Regions from separate parts of the Bacillus sp. FJAT-45350 genome, predicted to be linked through region 2. Evidence: predicted binding sites of a transcription regulator. Region 2 holds the regulator's gene; the other holds the start of a gene.
The links. Region 2 encodes Rex, which represses fermentation and respiration genes when NADH is low (regulators of the CRP and FNR family bind a similar motif). Its sites were predicted from a motif close to TTGTGAAATATTTCACAA; they were not measured.

Region 1 (8,040 bases), 1.7 Mb from region 2:
CAGCCCCAAAGTCAATGGAAGCGACAATAACATATCCGAATAGGAATAGCCATAATACTGAGATTCCTAGAATTTCGATTGTCATACAGCATCCCTCCCTTGTTCAGCGCTCTTCTCTAACTCTTTTTCTACTGGATTATTTTTAAACATACGAGTTAACACAATGGCAGTACCAGCCAGTAAGATGAAATAAAGTACAGCAAAGGCAATAAACATGACCCAAACATAAGGAGAATCTGTCGCACCTTCTGCTGTCGTCATGAACCCTCTCATAATCCAAGGTTGACGACCTAGCTCTGTAAACCACCATCCAGCTTGTATCGCTAGCATTGCTAATGGTCCAGAAGCTACTAGTGAATAACGGAACATTTTCGTTTTTATAAACTTCCACTTAAATTTAAGTGCTAACAGGTAAATCATCGACAATACTGTAAGCCCAATCCCAATCGATACCATAATGTCAAAGAAATAATGGACGATATATGGTGGATGATATTCTTCTGGAATATCATTTAAGCCTGTTACGACTCCAGAAAAGTTGTTATGAACTAGGAAACTTAGTGCATAAGGTATTTTGATTCCATATTTGACTTCATTCGTTTCTGTTAATATTCCAAAAAGTACAAGTGGTGCTTCCCCTTCTGTTTCAAAATGCCACTCTGCAGCTGCTAGTTTTTCAGGTTGGTATTCTGCTAGGAATTTACCTGATAAGTCACCAACAAGAGCAGTCGCAATACAGAAGATAAATCCAACTTTCATTGTTAAAGACAATGCTTTTCGGTGATACTCGTGACGGTTCCCACGCATCATATGGAAAGCTGCAATCGAAGCAAGCACAAAGGCAGATGTCATATAGGCAGACGTTAACACATGCGCTACCTTCGTCGGCATCGCAGGGTTGAACATTGCTAGTAATGGTTGAATATTTGTTAATTCACCATTTAATAGGACAAAGCCCTGTGGTGTGTTCATGAACGCATTTACTGATGTGATAAATAGTGCTGACATTGCTCCACCAATTACTACTGGAGCTAGTAAATAAAAATGATGTTTCGGATTTTTAAATCGATTCCACGTATATAAATAAATTCCTAGAAAGATAGCTTCAAAGAAAAAGGCAAATGTTTCCATAAATAACGGTAATGCTACTAGCTGACCGGCAAACTCCATAAACCGTGGCCATAATAATGCTAGTTGCAGGGCAATGGCAGTACCAGTTACTACCCCAACAGCTACACTAATGACATAACCACGAGCCCAACGTTTTGCCATTAATAAATAATGAGGATCATTTTTTTTTAAACCAAGCCAGTGTGCTAGCATGATAAAAAGTGGTACCCCAACACCAACTGTTGCAAAAATCACATGTACCGAGAGCGTCAACATTGTTAAATAGCGGCTAAATTCAACTGAATCCATATTCTCCACCTCACAACTCGCATTTTTAACATAAATACTATACTCACAGTATATACCTTATTACATTGTGAATTTATTCACAAAAGAAACAGTTTTGTTACAGATGTTTGTATAATCTGTGACGGAGTGATTTTCATTTGATTCATTATGACGAAGTTTTAATGAACAGAAAAACTGCCCTTCCATTGTTAAAAGAAGCTAACAATAGAGAGCAGTTCAAATCTGTAATGATTTATATTAAAACCTTTTACTTTACCCCTGGAAACCATCCTGGTGTATTCACGATTACATTCCATAAACCATCTGGTACAACTAGACGCTCTTGTTCAGTAAGGTTGAGTTCAGTAACAATATCAGCTTCTTTTCCTTCTTCTATTTTCTGAACCCAATCGGGGTCAATTATTAGCTCTCTTCCTAATGCAAGTAACGGGATACCTGTTTGTTGTGCTTTAAGTGCATCGTCAGCTGTTTGAATTGAGCCCCCTCCCATAACTGGTACACGCTCATTAACCTTTTCTTTAATTAATTCCATACGGGACAGCTCACCTTCTACTCCTCGTTTTGCAGTAGACCAGAAGTCCATTAAAGAAACATGAAGATAGTCTATTTCCTTACTTGCTAATACGTCAACTAGCTCTAATGTATCTCCCATTGTAATACCAGGTGTCTCTGGTTCTTCAGGTGAGAAGCGATAACCCACGATAAATGGTTCTTTAGCATGTTCAGTAACTACACGCTTTACTTCATCAACTATCGCAAGAGGGAATTTCATTCGTTTTTCTACACTGCCTCCCCACTCATCTTCGCGACAGTTCGAATGAGGTGAGAAAAATTGTTGAATTAAATATCCATTTGCGCCGTGAATTTCAACACCATCAAAACCAGCCTCAATTGCACGACGAGTCGTATCACCAAAATCCTTGATAATAGACTGTATTTCTTCTTCTGATAATGCACGTGGTGTAACGGCATTCGGTTGCTCAGCTGCTACGGCACTAGCACTGACGATGTCTCCATTCGGTACTAATTCAGGAGGACACATACGCCCACCATGAAAAATTTGTAATACAGCTTTGGCACCTTGTTCTTTTATTGTTGAAGCTAACTTAGTTAAGCCAGGTACCATTTCATCACTGTTACCAGCAAATTCATTTTTAAATCCTTTACCATTTTCTGAAACATAAATACATGCTGTAATTACCATACCTACGCCACTAGAGCGACGAGCATAATAATTCAGCTCATCATCTGACACTGTACCATCAGGATTTGATGAGAAATGAGTCATTGGAGCCATTATCAAACGATTTTTTAATTTCGTTCCGTTGCCAAGTGTAACTGTTTCGAATAGTGATTCATATTTATTGTTCAATTCGAAGTCCTCCAAATATTAAAATTATTACATTGCTATATCATTCCATTTTAAATTGTTTTCCATTAAATTAAAAATTATTTACCTTCCACATTTCCCTATCCAATAAATTACATTACAAAATATCCAACAAACTAAAGGAATCAGTAACTTCAAATAGAAGTATTATTATTTATGCTTTGGCAAGTATTTCATGTTTTTTGTAGGTTTGGATATTCTAAAAAGGAATTTAGATAGTAAGGAGATTTGCTATGTCTTACGATGCCTTAATTATGGGCTTTGCTTTTATACTAATTCATTTATTTGCAAATACGTTAATCCCATCAGATAGAATTCAGAGGTTAAAATGGTTCTCATTTTCTGGTGGTTTGGCAGTATCGTACGTATTCGTTTATGTCCTGCCCTCCCTTCACAAAGAGCAAACACTAGTGAAGGAGCATAGAAATTTATTTACGATGGAATCTGAGTTATATTTTATTGGTTTATTAGGTGTTTTAATATTTTATGGGATTCAAAAAGTTGTTCGTAAGGCACAGGCAAAGAATAAAACTGGTAAAGCAAGAACCCTCTTCTGGCTACAAATCCTGTTTTTTGGTGTATACAATATGCTCGTTGCCTATACAATTATTTCTCATGATGTTGCTGGTGTTCAGGCTGTTTTTTATGGCATAGCTGTTGGTCTTCATTTCGTTGCAGTTGCCCATGATTTATGGAGAGAGTATGCAGATATTTATAATAGCATCGGAAGATATGTACTTGCTCTTGGAATTATTGGTGGTTGGCTTATGGGAATGACTGTAAATTTGACACCACTGGCTGAATCGATAATTTTTGCATTTATTTCAGGGGCAATGATCTTGAATGTACTGAAATACGAGCTACCCCCTGATGAAGAAGCTCATTTCGGTACCTTCGCTTTTGGAGTTATTTCCTATACAGCTATTACCCTATCGTTAAAATATTTCTTTGAATGGTGATGTGACAAGATACAAAATTAGTTGTTATTACATACTGAATAGGGAGTGTCAACAATATAACTATTTGTATAAAATAAAAGTAATGTGTGATACTCCCGAGCTTTATAACGTATTAATATACTAATAAAGTCCTAATTCAAATGTTCAAGAGGTGATTACTATGGAGAAGTTTTCAAAAAGCACAGGTTTGCCTACCAATGCAAATCAATCAAAGAGAAAAATGATAAGTAATCATACTTTTGATTTTCAACTGGACCAATTACGAAATGAATACAGAAAGCTTCAGCATATTATTGAACAGTTTGATGAAGGTATGATTATTACTGACCCTAATCAAGTGGACAATCCGGTCATATACATGAATCCTGGTTTTACGAAATTAACAAAATATACACGTGAAGAAGTAATAGGAAAAAATTGTAGGTTTCTACGTGGTAAAGATACGGACAGCCAAGCAATGGAAGATATTAGAATCGCGATAAAAAATAAAGAGCCTATTACAACGGAACTATTAAACTATAAAAAAGATGGAACCCCATTTTGGAATGAGCTAAAAATTCGTCCTATTTTTGATGATTACGGCGAACTTCTTTATTTCGTAGGCATTCAAACAGATGTAACAATTAGACGAAATGCATTAGAAATGGCTTATTACGACCCCCTCACCTCAATCCCAAACCGTCGCTACTTATTAAAGACATTAGAAGAACGATTGAAAAACGAAGATGATGTAACTTTGATGCTATTTGATATTGATGATTTTAAAATAATAAATGATACGTACGGACATATTGCCGGAGATGAATTGTTATTAGAGATTTCGCAACGAATAACACAAGCAGTCCCATCCCATTTTACTGCGAGATTAGCAGGAGATGAGTTCGTTGTATTATTATCAACTGAAGATAAAGAGGAGATTTACACGATTGTGACCAACATTATTGAATCATTTACTTCAGGATTCCAGATACCCTCCCTTAACACAAAATATATAACAACATTTAGTATTGGTATCTCCTGTTCTTGTCGACACGGAAGGACTTCTGAAGAATTAATTCATAAAGCAGACATAGCAATGTATGAGGCGAAGAAAACTTTTGGAACCTTTTACTGTTTTTATGATTGGGATTAAAAACAACTGAAGACTGTCTCAACATATAAATGAAATTGAGACAGTCTAAAGCACTAAAGTGTAGTTAAACGTGTCTAATCTTTTTGAATAATCTTGTTATTATTTATACCCCAATAACTCTGAAACAGTTGTAAACCTATATCCTTGCTCTTGTAGTGTTGTTATCATTGGACTGACGGAATTTAGTGATTCTCGTCTGCTTTCAAACATGACATGCAATAGAATGATAGATCCAGGTTCAATCTCGTCTTTAATGAACGATGGAGATTTAAACACCATACGAGTGTGTGAATAGGAATGATTTCCAATTTCATGTCCTTCCTCTACAATTTGTATCGCCTCTTTAAAATAATTTTCAATTTCATGACCAGTTAAGTAAAACGTCCCTTTTACATCATGTTCTCGTAAAATTTCTAAATTCCAAGTAAAAAGGAGCTGTCTCATCGACAACTCCTCACTCGAAAAGCTATTTATTTTTCGGTTTAAATGTTTTACAGCATGTTTCTGCTGAAGAATTTACTTTATCAATGTGATTTTTTTCAGTTAGCTCTGATGACATTTCTGTATTATAATTTGCATGGTTATCAATCTCGACCATAATTTTTTCAGCAGTGCATACGTTTCCTTCACCATAAAATGAACAGTTTGCGATTGAACATGACACTTCTACTTTAGGCATGTTGAAAAACCTCCTTAATGATTATCCCGATGAGTTACTATTTTGCGCAATAACACATTGATTACTCACGATAAGGAGATTTTCCAGATTGTAGTACAGTCATTAATTTTGGATTTCAGGACAAGGTAACGTAATCACAAACCGCGTACCTTTATTTTTTTCACTTTCCACTTCAATATGACCTCGCATAACCTTAACGATACTATAAACAACCATCGTACCAAGACCGGTCCCTTTAGAACCTTTTGTCGTGTAATATGGCGTACCTAAACGCTCAAGTTGTTCCTGGTCCATGCCAACACCACTATCTGAAATTGAAATGGTTGCCTGCCGAGTTTTTTCATTGAGTATTAATTCTATATCTAACCTACCACCTTCGGGCATCGCTTCAATTCCATTTTTCATTAAATTTATCAAACACTGATGAAGCTTTTGTCTTTCTCCAGCTATCACAACATTTGAATTTTTTTCAAAGAGTATCTCTACGTTATTCATCACTGCATATGGATTCACGATGTTAATTACATATTCAATCTCATCTTCAATATGTAATAGTTGGATATTGTCTAATGAAGGTTTTGCAAATGTGAGATAATCATTAATAATGATTTCAGCACGTTTTAGCTCTTTTAGTGAATAATCAACATATTCACTTCTTTTTTCTGGAGGTATATCTGGGTCCTTTAAAAGCTGAAGAAACCCGCTTGTAACCGTCAATGGATTTCTAACCTCGTGTGAAATACTAGCTGCTATTTCACTCACAATTTTCATTTTTTCTAATTCTTTTACTTCTTTTAAAAGCAGGTTTTCTTCACGTACTTTTTCAATAAATCTAATGAAGAAAATGACCCCAAATACTGGTACAGTATGTAAAAAGATAAGTATTATTAATAAAGGTGGTGTTAAATTTAAATTATAGACTGCTACTACAATGATAAACATGATTGGAGTAATTAATGAAATATTCGTTGCCAATTTGATTTTCTGTCGCAGGTTTGTTAATTTTTGAAAACGTGGGATACAAAACCATAGAAAACTATAGATAAAGAAAAACTCTAAGGCTGTAAACCAAATACCAACTCCACCTATGTAAATGCGAAAGCTTAGTAAAATGACTAATAAAATAAATCCAACAGTCCGTCCACCATATAATGCACCTATAATAAAAGGTATATGTCTCATATCAAAGATAAAACCTTCGATAGGATTAATCGTAAAAATCATACACAAAATAATTGAAATACCCGATACAAACGTAATAAAAACAGAACTATAATTTTGTGTATATTTCTCTTCAATATATTTATAATAAATAAAGAATAACGTTCCAACAAATGAAATATTTAAAAGAAAAATCGCCAATTCATCTTTAAATCCATCCATTACATCCACATCCTACAAAAGCTATAAACATTACATTACTATAGTAACATTAAATTTTTACATGCGGATTAAAAGAGATAATTCATAATAGTTGGAAAATATAATAATGGAGTAGATGATATTACATAGTAAGTATCTCAAAAAGAGACTGCCTCCTTTTGAGATACTTACATTCTATCACTTTATAACATGCCCTTCCCAAGCTAATATGCCACCTTTAACATTGGTTAGATTGGTATATCCTAAATCTTTTAGTAGATTAGCAGCTTGAAGACTTCTATTTCCACTTCTACAGAAGATGACTACTTGTTGGTTCGTAGGTATTTGATGATGAGTTTGTTCTAACTGGCTAAGAGGAACATTAACCATACCCTGTATATGTCCGTCATTAAATTCATTAACTTCACGAACGTCTACAAAGAAAATTTCTTCATCTTGCTTTTCATCTAACAGAGTTGCTAATTCTTCTGTACTAATTTGTGCAATTCCTGTTGTTAGCGTAAATTGATATCCTAAATAACCAACTATTAAGAGAATAGGTATAATGACTTGCCAATACTTCTTAATCAATGCTTTGTCCTCCTTCATGAGAATATAACTTATTATATTACTACCCCTATCGGTATTTAATCAATAGTTTTAAACTTACAAACCTTAACTTCACTGAAGTAACGAGGTCGCATATTTTTATTTATGGAATTTAATAGAAGCAACTGCAAAAAATAGAGTTGCTTCCTACTGGTTATTTATTGCTTTACTTCTTTATTAATTCATCTCGATCATCTGCTTGTGGCGGTTCTTCTAACCATCCATATTTAATCATAAGATTAGCTCCATCTTCAGCATACAACGATATCTCGGGAATTAATGACGCATATTTCAATCCTAAATCTCTTCTTGGACTAGCAGCTAACGCCATACCATAGTTACCAATTCCAGAAGCGTTCATAGCGGAAATATGAAACATAAGGAGTTTATCTGAAAAAATTTTAGAAGTCGAATCTAATATTGCTGAATCCCAAGTCATTGGGGCTGGTAAGTCTTCTTCTATTAAAAAATTACTAAAACTCTTAATATG
Region 2 (8,040 bases):
ACTTCACATTGCTGATGACCACTTCTTAGTTGAAGTTATCGACCCTGAAACTCTACAACCGGTACCTGAAGGTGAAGACGGAGAATTAGTATTCACTAGCTTAAGTAAAGAAGCACTACCAATTATCCGTTACCGTACTGGTGACATCGCTTCAATTACTAGAGAAAAATGTAAGTGCGGACGTACAACTACAAGAATGTCTCGCGTTAAGGGTCGTATTGACGACATGATTATTATCCGTGGCGTTAACGTATTCCCTTCTGAAATCGAGCGTTATTTATTACAAATTGATGAGCTAGTACCTCATTATCAAATTCACCTAGTGAAGTCTGGTACAATGGACGCTGTTCAACTTCACGCAGAAATGAAGGAAGAATTCTTTAACAATATCCCAGGTCAAGACATGGAGCACGAACTTGTCCTTAACCTAAAACGCAAAATCCAAAACTCTATGAAAAACAACTGCCTAGTTACTATGGACATCCATGTTGGTGCTCCTAACTCAATTCCTCGTTCAGAAGGAAAAGCAGTTCGTCTAGTAGATAAGAGAAAAGAAACAGCACCAGCTAAATAATAACGATGAAAAGCAATGTGTGGATCCACTTGAACTACTAGTTCAGTGTGTGAAGCCATTGCTTTTCTTTTTCTACTAGAAGCTATTTCTCTTCTACACTATATAACAAAACCACTGGTCGGTTATATGAAAAAAATCACAGTATCGGAATTATTCCAACACTGTGATTACTATGAATACTTCTATTTACTATCTGCATTATTTTGCTGCTCTCGTTCAATACGCTCTTGCTCTTCTAAATCCTTTTGTCGCTGCGCTTCCGCCTTCAACACTTTGTGATAGGTTATTTTCGATACCCATATACTTACCTCATATAATAGTAACAAAGGCACCGTTACCATTAAATGCGAGACTATCTCTGGAGGAGTAATAAAGCCAGCTATCACTAACAAAATAAAATAAGCAAATTTTCTAATTCTTGATAATAATTCTGGAGTAACAATCCCAAGCCGCGTTAAAAACATGATAATAACAGGAAGTTGAAATAGAAATCCAAATGGAATTGTTAATTGAAACAAGAATGAAAAGTACTCATTAATACCGTATTGCTCAGTGATATTTAACTGTTCAGCCAGTGTTCCCATAAACTGTATCAAAAAAGGGAAAATAATAAAATACGAAAAAGAAATCCCTAATAGAAACAATCCAAATGCTAATGGAATATAAGATAACGTTACCCTTCTCTCTGTATGGTGAAGTCCTGGACTAATAAAAGCCCAAAACTGATACAAAATAACAGGAGAAACAAGTAATATTGCACTAAAAAATGCAAAAGTCATATAGACCTTTAAAGGGTCTGTCAATTTAAAAGCATTCATCGGCAGATTCTGAGCTTCTGGTGCGCTCTGTAAATACGTAATCATTGGTCCTGCCAGAAAGAAACCACCTATCATCGCAAATACAAAAAAGACAAGCACGATGATTATTCTCTTTCTTAATTCACCAATATGATCATAAAGGGACATATCATTTTGCTTCATTTGACTACCCTTCCTAACTAATTCTTATCTTCATTATTTTTCTTTTTATCATCGTCGTCCATCATACCTTTAGTTGCCTTTTTAAATTCTCTTAAAGTATTCCCTGCTGCTCTTCCTAGCTCAGGTAACTTTTTTGGTCCAAATATAATTAGCGCTACAATTGCTATTAACAATAGGCTCCCAGGTCCTATGTTCATATAGCTCACCTCCTACTTTCTCTTTAGTAACATCTATTAAATACATACAGAACTTTTCCACGTTAGACTTTAGAGAGGGTAATGTTTCAAGAAATAACTCAATGCCTGTAATTCAACTGATAAATCAATATGATGAACTCTAACATTTGAAGGTACTGTTAATCGAGCTGGTGTAAAGTTAAGAATTCCTTTAATCCCTGCCTTCACTAGTCGGTCCGCAATTTTTTGTGCTGCAGCTACTGGCACAGTAAGAATTGCCACCGTTACCTCTTCATCTAAGCATTCTTCTAGATTATCGAGATTATATATTTTAACTCCGCCTATATCCTCACCGATTTTATCCTCAGACACATCAAAAGCCATCACAATTTGTGTGTTGTTATTTTTTGCAAAGTTATAATTTAAAAACGCCGTTCCTAAATTCCCTACACCAATGAGGGCTACTTTTGTAATTTCATCTTGATCAAGTGTCTTTCTAAAAAAAGATAGGAGATAATTAACATTATAGCCATACCCCTTCTTCCCTAGCGCTCCGAAATAAGAAAAGTCTCTTCGAATTGTAGCGGAATCTACTTTAACAGCTTCACTTAATTCTGATGACGATACACGTTGTTTCCCTGAGGCGTGCAGGTTTTCTAAAAAGCGATAATACAAGGGCAATCGTTTTGCCGTTGCTTGTGGTATCTTATTTTGCTCGATATTCATAAATCGCCTCCGCTATTAGCCATGTCCATTACCACCAATAAGTAGTGATAGGACAAACTCTATACCTATATTGTACAACATTTTATCATGTATGTAATCGTATTAACCTATTATTCATCAAGTTGTTGATTGTATGGGAATCGGTTACACTTAAGGTAGTAAAATATCATAATATTAGAGCATATTCAAAAATAATAGCAATGAGTTTGCTCATTGCTTAACGTTTGTTCAATTGAACAAACTCTATTCTTACATAAGAAAGGGTTATTATATGATTTTATTACAATGTGTAAACCTAACAAAATCATTTGGTGCTGAACCAATTTTATCAAATATCAAATTAGAAATACAGTCAAGGGAACGAGTTGCTCTTGTAGGTAGAAATGGTGCTGGTAAATCAACTCTATTAAAAATTATTTCTGGACAAACTTCATATGATTCAGGAGAAATTGTTACACCTAAAGGAATTAAGCAAGGTTATCTAGCACAGGATACAGGACTTGAATCGTCTCTCTCTATATGGGATGAGATGCTTACTGTGTTTGAACCACTAAAGAAAATGGAGAAGCAACTCAGACGATTAGAAGAACAAATGGCAAATCCGGATACCTTAGCTGATGAAACAGCATATAGCAAATTACTTAACGAGTATGACAAGCTACAGATTACCTTCAAAGACCAAGGTGGATATCAATACGAAGCAGATATCCGCAGCATATTATCTGGTTTAAACTTCGGCTCATTTGATTACTCTACAAAAGTTTCTACTCTAAGCGGAGGACAGAAAACTCGTTTAGCTTTAGGTAAGCTTTTACTGACAAAGCCCGAACTGTTAATACTTGATGAGCCAACCAACCATTTAGACATTGAAACGTTAACATGGCTTGAACAATATTTATCTAATTATGACGGGGCCGTACTTATTGTCTCACATGACCGCTATTTCCTTGATAAAATTGTCACGATTGTGTATGACCTATCAAGAACAAAGGCAACAAAATACCACGGTAACTACAGTGCTTATTTAGAAGAAAATGCAAAACGCTATGAAATGGAGCTAAAGCAATTCGAGAAACAGCAAGGTGAAGTCGCTAAGCTTGAAGATTTCATTCAGCGAAACATTGCAAGAGCCTCTACTACGAAACGTGCACAAAGTCGTAGAAAGCAATTAGAACGAATGGATTTACTAGATAGACCATCTGGAGACAGTAAATCAGCTTCCTTCTCCTTTCAAATCTCAAAACAAACAGGTAATGATGTATTGAAAGTTGACCATGCTTCTATTGGATACGATGGACAGCCTGTATGCTCGAACATCACCTTTGAAGTAAAAAAAGGCGAAAGTGTCGCGCTCATTGGTCCTAATGGTATCGGAAAATCAACTTTACTTAAGGCAATTACCAAGCAACATCCATTCTTAGATGGTGACGCTCGATTAGGTAGTAATGTCATGATAGGATACTACGACCAGGAACAAGCGAATCTAAATACAAGAAAAACAGTTTTACAAGAATTATGGGATGAATATCCACTAACTCCAGAAAAAGAGATTCGCACCGTTCTCGGCAATTTTCTCTTTAGTGGTGACGATGTGTTAAAGACAGTTTATGATTTAAGTGGTGGCGAAAAGGCTAGATTGGCACTAGCAAAGTTAATGATGCAAAAGGCAAACTTCCTTATATTTGATGAGCCAACAAACCATCTTGATATTGATAGTAAGGAAGTATTAGAATCAGCATTAATCGATTATCCTGGTACATTGCTTTTCGTCTCACATGACCGTTACTTTTTAAACAGAATTGCGACTCGAATTATCGAGCTCTCTTCCACTAGTATGACAAACTACCTTGGAGACTATGATTACTATGTTGAGAAGAAAGAAGAAACTAAGCAGTTAGCTGAGTTACAGAATGAAGGAGAAGCTGATCGCAATTCAACAGAAAAAGAAAAATCTGATAAAGTTGGGTTTCAACTTGATAAAGAAGCAAAACGTAAAGAACGACAACGGATACGACGAATTGAAGAAATTGAACAAAAGATCGAACAACTAGAGACAAGTATTAGTGAAAACGAAGAAATATTGTGTGACCCTGATGTGTTTCAGGATCACGAAAAAACCCTCTCAATCCAAGGGCAGATTGACGAGGCAACTAGTGAACTAGAGAATTTAATGGAAGAATGGGAAACACTACAACTTGAAGAATAGTCATTCCCATCCTCATACACAAAGCTGAAAGACATCTAAGTTTGATGACTTTCAGCTTTTTTTTCTATCATCCAATAGTAACTAGCAGCTACTATTAGAAACATTGAGGTCGCAGCAGCTACTACTCCTGAATCATTTAAAAGTAATAACGCTACAGACGCAACAATACTTCCTTGTAACACGTTCTTCTCTGCTGTCTTTGTTACGATTCTCTTTTGCATCCAAAGAACAAACCCCACTAATATATAGCTTGTCACAAAGAGCTGAGTCCAATTTGAATACTTGAATATCTTCCAGTTCATCGCTAGCTTTCTTTTTATTACATCAAAAGCATAATAGAAATCCCCAGAAAAAATTCGTTCAAATGCATATCCGATATGTGTCATCTTTCCAGTCACTTGCAACAGAAAAAGAAAACCAATCAAAGCTACTAGTGTTGTTCCTCCCAAAATCATGAGAAAAAAAAGCTTTTTGTTTGCAAACGTTCGATAAAGCATGAAGCCACCTGTGATACCAGCTGCTAACGTCGCCCCAGCATTTGTACCTAGCTGACTTGATCCTAAAAGAAGTAAAGTAACGAAAGTCCAAACAATAATTACTACGCGCTTTATCCATACATTCTTTTGCCTTAGTATCGGTAATAGCATGAGAATACCCGATACTATAAATACACCTGCATATTCGTTCCCGATACCATAATATCTTGCACCAATGATGGGATCATAGCCTAAGTAGGATCTCTGCATAAAATACGAGCCATTCATTAAATCAATTGTAATCAATAGAAATGTAAAAGCACCGAGATAGGTTAATGGAGTCTTTAAATACCTAACAAAAAGATAACCTGTTATTAGGGATGCAAGCGTCATAACCCAAAAGTAAGCGCCTACTTGTATGTACTTAAGAAGGTGAGGTGTTACAAGTAACCATATAGGAGAGCTTATCGCAGCTACCAATAAAATTCTTGCAACCCCTTTCCACCTTTCACTTGATTTGTTTCTCCAAATAAATAGGCTCGTACCGACTAATAAAATCACTAACAACGTAATATAACTAGGTAAGACAATCCCTCTAGTTCGAAAAATGGTGAAAATCCAATCCATCTGCTCAACAATTTCTGTTTGTGAATAAGTTGGAGAACTTTCATGAACAATAGGCTGTCCAATCATCTCAAGTGGTGTTGTTATTCCAAAATAAGATAGGATAAAAGGTGCTACATCCACATTACTCACAACAGAGCTCTGTCGTGTAGTATTTGAAGTGAGAAAAGTTCGCTCCCCCTCATATCGATTATCCCAAATCCAGATTGGTGCTAGCCTTTTCTTTTGTTGATAAGCCTGTTGATTCATCATCGGAGACAGAAATAATACTGTACGCGAAGAAGTAACTACTTCGGATAAAAAATTCTCTAAGTGTAAGAGACGCTCCTTATATTGTGTTTGGAATTGACCTTCTGTCATATTCTCCTTTTCCTGATAAAGACGGTGGAAGTCTCCCCACTCAAGAACAAAAAAAGACGAATCATTCTCTCCTTCAACAGCTAATAATGTATCAATAATGACCTGTTCATTCATTTCAACTCCCATTGGCGCATGAGTGTTATCCCTAACCCCTTCTTGTAATTGCCCCAATGTGTTTCCCTGTGTATCTATTGTAAAAAGTGAACCGTATCTTACTTTTTCTGTCGATAGATCACTATTCCCCATAACAAAAGGGGCAACACCATACTCTTTTAAGTGTTCTCCTACTAACCCAATTTCCGCTCCGTAAGTAGTGAGATGATTTTTTTCTCTTAACTTGTGAAAAAGAGGATGAATAATATCTGTCTGTGGATAATCCCCTGTCCATTGAAGATAAACTTCATCCACAAGTCGCTCATTAAAGTATTCACCCTTCATAAAGGCATTCCAGTCTTTAATTCCTGTACCTCTTGAACCGGAACTAAGTGAGACTACGCTATTTATGTAAGAATAGGCTCCATCCGGTCGTATATTCACACCTGCTAAAGAACCTTTATCCCAAATCTCTATCTCTTCCCCTTCATTTAATAGCCACTCTACTTCTTCAAAGGAGAATTCTGGTACTAAAATGAGAAGAAAGTGTTCCTTTTCTACTTCTGCATACACATTTTCCACAACTATATATGAGAAGAATAAGACTAATAGAAACAATAATCGCTTCTTCAATAGTAAACCTCTCCAGTTTTTATTAAAATTTTCTGACATATCCACAGTATCCACATAGATATCCACAGTCTATTTGCCTATTTTTACGCTAAAATAAAAGTTATCCCCTTTATCCACAGATTTGTCCACATTTATTTATAAACAAATAAAATAGCTTTATATCAGTCTTAATTTAAGTTATTCACATTATCCACAATAAGTGTGTGGAGTGTTCTCCACAACATAAAAAAAACCTTCTCTCATCTTTTCCGTGAGAGAAGGTTTTTAAACGCTGATTACGCTAATTCTAAGCCAGGCTGACCATTTAGACGATAATCAGCAAAGTCCTTTTTATTAAATTGAATGCTGGCAGCAGCTCCTATCATAGCTGCATTATCTGTGCATAACGATAGCGGAGGAATAACTAGATCAATGTCAGTATCTTTAAATGTTTCTTCTAACTTGTTTCGTAGCCCTTTGTTAGCAGCCACTCCCCCTGCTACTAGTAGTTGCTTCACACCGTATTCCTGTACTGCTTTTTCTGTCTTTGTAACAAGTACCTCGATTACACTCTCTTGAAAACTAGCTGCCAGGTCTTCTTGGTTTATTACGTTACCTTTTTGAGCAGCATTATGAAGAGTATTTATAACAGCCGATTTCAATCCACTAAAACTAAAATCATAGGAATCCTTTTCTAGCCATGCTCTCGGTAAATCTATAGTCGCTTTCCCTTCATGAGCCAAACGATCTATATGAGGACCTCCAGGGTACGGAAGCTTAAGAGTACGCGCCACTTTATCATATGCCTCCCCTACAGCATCGTCACGAGTTTCACCTATGACTTCATAATCTCCGTGCTCTTTCATAAATACTAGTTCTGTATGTCCCCCTGAAACAACAAGAGCTAATAAAGGAAACTGTAACTCCTTTACAAGTCGATTCGCGTAAATATGCCCCGCGATATGATGAACCCCAATAAGAGGCAGGTCATGTGCATAAGCAAGAGCTTTTGCTGCATTAACACCTATTAACAAAGCACCTACTAATCCCGGTCCATGTGTTACTGCTATTGCATCTAAATCTTCAAATGTGACTTCAGCCTTATTCATTGCTTCTTCAATGATATATGTAAATTGCTCCACGTGGTGTCTAGAAGCTATCTCCGGTACAACACCACCAAAGCGTTTATGGCTTTCGATTTGCGACGCTACGA

Region 1: the regulator Rex is predicted to act here: its motif matches at 1,485-1,502, upstream of CD003_RS06995 (cytochrome ubiquinol oxidase subunit I).

The regions. Positions count from the first base shown of each region.
Region 1 covers NZ_NISU01000001.1:1,375,279-1,383,318, reverse strand. The annotation lists gene CD003_RS07000 (cytochrome d ubiquinol oxidase subunit II) at 1-85, opposite strand, end outside; gene CD003_RS06995 (cytochrome ubiquinol oxidase subunit I) at 82-1,428, opposite strand; gene CD003_RS06990 (NADH-dependent flavin oxidoreductase) at 1,667-2,791, opposite strand; gene CD003_RS06985 (hypothetical protein) at 3,043-3,768, shown strand; gene CD003_RS06980 (GGDEF domain-containing protein) at 3,929-4,900, shown strand; gene CD003_RS06975 (polysaccharide deacetylase family protein) at 5,000-5,344, opposite strand; gene CD003_RS06970 (DUF1540 domain-containing protein) at 5,367-5,579, opposite strand; gene CD003_RS06965 (ATP-binding protein) at 5,682-6,962, opposite strand; gene CD003_RS06960 (rhodanese-like domain-containing protein) at 7,140-7,532, opposite strand; gene CD003_RS06955 (DUF3231 family protein) at 7,717-8,040, opposite strand, start outside.
Region 2 covers NZ_NISU01000001.1:3,069,236-3,077,275, forward strand. The annotation lists gene paaK (phenylacetate--CoA ligase PaaK) at 1-574, shown strand, start outside; gene tatC (twin-arginine translocase subunit TatC) at 757-1,554, opposite strand; gene CD003_RS15505 (twin-arginine translocase TatA/TatE family subunit) at 1,572-1,751, opposite strand; gene CD003_RS15510 (redox-sensing transcriptional repressor Rex) at 1,821-2,456, opposite strand; gene CD003_RS15515 (ABC-F family ATP-binding cassette domain-containing protein) at 2,728-4,662, shown strand; gene CD003_RS15520 (hypothetical protein) at 4,698-6,848, opposite strand; gene tsaD (tRNA (adenosine(37)-N6)-threonylcarbamoyltransferase complex transferase subunit TsaD) at 7,124-8,040, opposite strand, start outside.